One region of the Blautia sp. HCP3S3_C4 genome, then DNA from elsewhere that is predicted to be linked to it. Evidence: riboswitches for the same ligand, from Rfam matches in the RefSeq annotation. Region 1 holds a riboswitch; the other holds the start of a gene.
What was found. A riboswitch is a leader RNA that binds a small molecule or an ion and turns the genes downstream of it on or off. The one in region 1 is predicted to bind FMN.
Positions count from the first base shown of each region.

Region 2: it holds a riboswitch for FMN, as region 1 does, so the genes downstream of both, ACTNC6_RS00455 (ECF transporter S component) here and ACTNC6_RS12245 (ECF transporter S component) in region 1, are expected to answer to the same signal.

Region 1 covers NZ_JBQHWF010000013.1:85,463-88,556, forward strand. Annotated here, with positions in the region: gene ACTNC6_RS12235 (protein-ADP-ribose hydrolase) at 1-131, opposite strand, end outside; gene ACTNC6_RS12240 (4Fe-4S binding protein) at 136-759, opposite strand; gene ACTNC6_RS12245 (ECF transporter S component) at 775-1,374, opposite strand; FMN riboswitch at 1,452-1,566, opposite strand; gene ACTNC6_RS12250 (pyridoxamine 5'-phosphate oxidase family protein) at 1,581-1,976, opposite strand; gene ACTNC6_RS12255 (winged helix-turn-helix transcriptional regulator) at 2,118-2,465, shown strand; gene ACTNC6_RS12260 (DUF4367 domain-containing protein) at 2,533-3,054, opposite strand; gene ACTNC6_RS12265 (hypothetical protein) at 3,087-3,094, opposite strand, start outside.
Region 2 covers NZ_JBQHWF010000001.1:87,268-90,361, reverse strand. Annotated here, with positions in the region: gene ACTNC6_RS00460 (RluA family pseudouridine synthase) at 1-703, shown strand, start outside; gene ACTNC6_RS00455 (ECF transporter S component) at 742-1,377, opposite strand; FMN riboswitch at 1,529-1,658, opposite strand; partial or broken gene ACTNC6_RS00450 (alpha-amylase family glycosyl hydrolase) at 1,721-2,222, opposite strand; gene ACTNC6_RS00445 (hypothetical protein) at 2,212-2,265, opposite strand; gene ACTNC6_RS00440 (aminotransferase class V-fold PLP-dependent enzyme) at 2,423-3,094, shown strand, end outside.

The DNA of each region.
Region 1 (3,094 bases):
CGGACATTCATTAGCCCACGCAACAGCATCTTCTGGAAGTCTGGTTCTTCCGGTATCTCCTGACGGCGGCAGGAAGGACGTTCTCGTAACAGTTCTTCAATTAAAAATCTTCTTCTATCGTCTTGATTCATGACATTATCCCCGTTTCACAATAGCTCTGGCTGGACAGATCTCATAGCAGTTACCGCAATGCAGGCAATTTTCCTGATGAATGACCGCAGGCTTTTCGGAAATATCAATGCACCTTTGAGGACATTTGGAATAGCAGAGCTTGCAACCGATACAGGCATCTGTGATAAAATAACCTTCCCGCACTTCCTCTGCGCTGCCAAAAGTAAAGCTGGCACGCTCAATCGGCTTTTTGGACAGGTCAAACCATTCCCCGCTTCCTTCGTAAATGACAAAAACGGTCAACGCATTTCTGGACGCTGCATCCGGATATATTTCATTCATATAGGGATTTTTTTCAAACAGTCTGGGAAGAAACTCACTGCCTAATTCCCGCACCTTTCCCCGAATAGAAAGCGCAGCGCAGTGCATGGTGTCTTCGCCCTTCATGCCGGTCAAAGCCAAAGCCCCACGCTTTTTCAGCCTGTCATAGAAACCCTTCCCCTTTGCGGTCAGAAAATAAACACCGTTTTCATCAGCATCCATCATATCAATCGCAGCTGTAACCGGCAAACCCGAATCATCTACTGTTGCGACTACGGTGGTGTGTATTTCTTCAACGAGATAGGACAAATATTTATTGCTTTCCATTTCGGACCCCTCCTTTCAGACCGCACCTTTTAACACTGGGCGCAGCCTTTTATAGACTAACATCGTAACAGAACTGATTACAAGCCCTTTCAGAAAATTGAAAGGGAACGCATTATAAAGAACCACATCCAGTTTGGTATGGATAAATGGAATAAATTCTCTAAAAGTAGCAATCAACTGTTCCAGAGGCATAAACTGTTCAAATAATGGAAGAAGAATAAAATAGTTTGCAGCAGCGGCTACGATTCCCATCACAATACTGCCGACAATCCCGGCAATCCATGCACCTTTTTTCCTTTTATGATATTGATAAATCAATCCGGCAGTAAAAACAAAAGATGCGCCCATGAGAAAGTTTGCAAATTCTCCGATTCCTCCTGTGGAGGTGGAAAGAAGCTGCAATGTATTCTTTACAAGCTCAATCAGTGTACCAACTATTGGCCCAAAAGCAAAGGCTCCGATCAAAGCTGGAAAATCAGAGAAATCCATTCGGGCAAAAGCTGGCGACAGAGGAATCGGGAACTCTACGAATGCAAGAATATAGGCAATCGCAGACAAGAGTGCAGTCATGGTAATGGTGCGAACAGAAATTTTGGCATTGGTAACGTTACGCATAATTCTCCTTGAGAGATATGATTTGGATTTAAGACAAAACCCCGCAGATGGATTTATCATCTGCGGGGTAAGCCTTATCACATCTTCTTTCATCCGGACTATACCGTCGGCTACGGAATGTCACCGCATCAGCGTTTCTGCTCGCAGGCTTTTACTGCCGGTCAGGAATTTCACCTTGCCCCGAAGATTATTGTTTTCGGTTCTTCTTAGAACTCGTAAGGAGGATTGCCGGAGAAGTCGGCAATCACGCCGTGGGGATCTTCCAGATAGAACACCTCGAAGATAGGGTTATCGGCAGTCTGGTACTGACCTTTGACAATCGGGTTGTTCATGCAGCCTTCCTTCACAGCCATGTTGTTTTCAAACACTGCCTTGCCACTCAGACGAATCCATTCATAGCTGGGACTGGATACAGAAACCTCCACATAGGGATTTTCCTGCATATCCTTGTAAACGTCCTTGGTGTTGTTGGTGCAGAACCACAGCTTTCCGTCCTGCTCAAAGCAGAACATGAAAGGACGGCATTTGGCCTTGCCATCACGACCAACGGTAGCAAGATACTGGACAGGGTTTGCCTGTAAAAATTCAACGACTTTGTTCATGGTGATTACCTCCTGAATGCTTTCTTTGGAAAGATTGCTTTTTTCTTTCGCTGATATTATAATAGCGCTGTAAGGATAATTCGTAAAGTAAGCACAATATTGTGCCGTAGTTACTAAAAGGAAACTATTGGAGGTAATACAATGGATGAGCAGAAAACGACCGTTTCTTTGGAAAAAGATTTGCCGGCTTGCCCGGTGGAAACAACTTTAACGCTGATCGGGGATAAATGGAAAGTTTTAATCCTGCGTGATCTGATGCCTGGTACCAAACGCTTTGGTGAATTAAAAAAATCAATCGGTCATGTATCTCAAAAGGTTCTGACTGCTCAGCTTCGAGATATGGAGGCAAGCGGACTGGTAAACCGAAAAGTTTATGCAGAAGTGCCGCCTCGTGTGGAGTATACATTAACCGAATTAGGGTACAGTCTAAAACCCATTCTGGATGCCATGTGGTCTTGGGGGGAAAACTACAAAGCACAATATAGATAGTATGGTTAAGAAAGAGCCACCGCTATTGCTCCATTAGATGTGAGTGACAGTCGTGGCTCTTTAACATTTATTCTTCATCTACAAGTTCGGCACTTTTGGCCATTTTGATAATTTCTGAATCATCAATTTTGCTTGGAGTGTATTCCAGAACATAAGTAACTTCTGGAGAATACGTCCAGCACAGAAATGCCGTGTCGCCCTTCTTATATAGAGCGCCGGGCCAGTCCTGAATCATCATTTCCTCACAGCTGTCCATACTGTCAACCGGGAAAAGCGCTCCCAGGGCTTCCGTATGTAATCCGGTGATTTCTGCCGGGTCTCCCTCGTAAAAGGTGGTTTTAAGGATACGGTAGTAAATGTTATTATCCTTGTCGTTTTGATCTCCGTAGGTAAGTGTGGCTGCGAGTTCTGTTTTGGAGACCTTCTTTACATCTTCTCCAAGAACTTCTTCTGCGCTCTTTTCAAAACGGTCAGCAAATTTATCGAAGTCCATTTCCTTTTTCTGATGTGAAGTCACAGCAATAATAATTCCAACTGCCACAACAATAATGACAGCAAATAAAATGGCTATTCGTTTCTTTTTATTCATGTTCTTCCTTTCCGAGAAAAATAATGCGAAAGTCAACGAG
Region 2 (3,094 bases), on a different contig from region 1:
CTGTATCTGCGAGACAGAATCCTCGGAGAAAATCCCGCCGGTAAAGCTTCCCCTGAATATCATTTATGAAGATGAAGACATCCTGGTGATCAACAAGCCTGCAGGAATGCCCATCCATCCTTCCATGAAAAACTACTATAATTCTCTGGCCAATGCCCTGGCATGGTACTACCAGGATCAGGGAAAGCCTTTTATCTTCCGCTGCAGCAACCGCCTGGACCGGGATACCTCCGGGCTCACCGTAATTTCCAAGCATCTGGTCAGCGCCAGTATTATGGCTGATATGACAAAAAAACGCCTGGTACACAGGGAATACCTGGCCATCGTAAAGGGTGACCTCACCCCACCTGCTGGAACCATCACAGCCCCTCTTTCCCGCAAAGAAGGCTCCATCATTGAACGCACCGTAGATTTTGACCATGGCGAAGAAGCCATCACCCATTATAAACTGGTAAAAAAAGAAAATGGGCACAGCCTGGTCTCCCTTCAGCTGGAAACCGGCCGCACCCATCAGATCCGTATCCATATGAAATACCTGGGCTATCCCCTGATCGGAGACTACCTCTACAACCCTGACATGGAACACATCACCCGCCAGGCCCTACATTCCTACCACATGGAATTCCCCCATCCCATAACCGGTCAGAAAATGACTTTCACAGCACCCCTTCCCCCAGACATGTCTGCCATTATCTCTCTCTAATACTGCAATGGCGCAGTCTCTCTGCGCCCCTATTACTATCAATCTCCTTTGAGCACTACACGGATTCTCTTATAAATAAAGAATACGATCAGAGATGTCAGTGTGTATTTAAAGATATTGAATGGGAAAATAATCAGTGCTGCAAAGCTAAGCAGACTGTTCACAGAGTTATGCACAGCTCCTCCCATTTCAATAAATGCCTCAATCGGCATTCCAAAAGCTTTTCCGTATGCCGGAAGTAAAACAAATGCATTAATAAAGCATGCAACTACTGCTGTAAGTACAGTTCCGGCTGCCATTCCGATCACTGCATGTTTTCTGCTCTTAATAGATTTGTAACGGTAAATCAGACCTGCAGGAACTACAAATGTACATCCAAAGATGAAGTTTGCCACATCACCTACACCTGCTGTCATAGATCCCTTTGTTACCAGATGCACAAGAATCTTTACCAGTTCAATCAGAACACCTGCGATCGGTCCCATTGCAAATGAGCCAACCAGTACCGGGATTTCTGAAAAATCCAGCTGATAAAAAGTCGGTGCCAGGAAAGGAAGCGGGAACTCCAGATTCATTAAAATTCCTGCGATAGCGCCAAGCATGGCTATCTGTGTGATAGTCCTCGTCTTGCTCCTTGCCATCACGTTTCCATTTTTCAATACCTGTTCACTCATACTGTTTCTCTCCTTTGAAATTATTTTTTGCAGATGTCAGGCAAAATCCCCACATCCTTCTGCAAAAGAAAATTCCACAAGAATGCTGTTACAACAACATTAAAGCCCCGGATATCCATCCGGGGCACTGAGCACGTACTTTTGTATACTGCGTGTTCTTCTCTCATCCAGACTTTACTGTCGGTTTTGGAATTTCACCAAATCAGCCGCCGAAGCGGGTCGCGGACTATACCGCCGGTAGGGAATTTCGCAACTGCGATCACCCAACCCCGAAGAATTTTCTTTTAACTGAAACCGATTATACTATATACGCATACTCATTTCAAGAGATTTTATTGATTTTTCAGTCTTTTTTATAAAGCACAAATGCTTCATATGGATTCAGGACAATTTTCCTGTCAAACACTGTTCTGCCCATATTTGTGATCAGGCACTGAGCTCCTTCTGCGAATGTATCCCACTGCATAGGTGTTCTGGCATTGTCACGGCTTCTGAGCATCAGGCATTTCATCATATACTCCGGTGTCAGTCTGCCTGATTCTGTCAGCTCAGTGAAATAATGAAGGCTTTCGATATCGCGGTAATCCTCAAGCTTGTCGAAATAGATGTTAGTCATTCCAAGCTCTTCGCCCTGATATACATAGGGGGGTTCCCTGCATCATATGAAGGCAGGTTGCCAGCATCTTGGCTGAAATATCCCGATAAGCAGGATTATCATTTCCAAATCTGGATACACTTCTTGGCTGGTCATGGTTCCCAAGGAAAAGACTGTTCCATGCTTTTCCTGCCAGTTCTTCCTGCCATTTGATCATGATCTTCTTGAACTTTTTAAAATCATACCGTTCCATTGATCACATTGGAAACCGTAGTCCGGCTCACCCCTGCCATATCCGCAATATCCTGAAGTCTGATCATTTAATTGCCTCCTGTTTTACGATATTTTATAGATTCCTTTTATAAATTGTGATATCCTAGAGCGTGTCTGAGAATGAAGTTAGCAACAATAATAACTATAGTACGATATAAAATACGGGGGATTGTTACTATGAACAAAATCTATCTGGATCAGGCCAGTACGTCTTTTCCTAAGGCGCCATCTGTAGCACAGACAGTTTATGATTACCTGTCAGGCTCTGCTGTAAATGTGAACCGGGGAGGATACCGGGCAGCTTATTCTGTGGAGGAGCAGATTTTTGAGACAAGAGAACAGCTTCTGAAACTCTTTCACTTTACTTCCGGAAAGGGTAAGAATGTTATTTTTACAGAAAATATCACCGCCAGTCTGAATATTCTTCTGAAAGGACTTCTAAAACCCGGCGATCATGTACTTGTAACTGCCATGGAGCATAATGCAGTGATGCGTCCTCTTGTACAGCTGGAGAAACATGGAATTTCTTTTGACAGAATCCCATGCGCTTCTGACGGCAGTCTTCTGCTTGATAGGGCAGCTACACTCCTTCGTCCTGATACTAAGCTTGTTGTCTGTCTTCATGCTTCCAATGTATGCGGAACTGTCATGCCGGCACAGGAAATCGGAAATTTCTGCAAAAAACATGGACTTCTTTTTATTCTGGACACTGCACAGACAGCAGGAACCATTGATATTGATATGGAGAAATATCACATAGACGCACTGACATTTACAGGTCACAAAGGACTCCGAGGGCCACAGGGAACAGGTGGCTTTCTGATCCGCAATGAACTGGCAACGAAAATT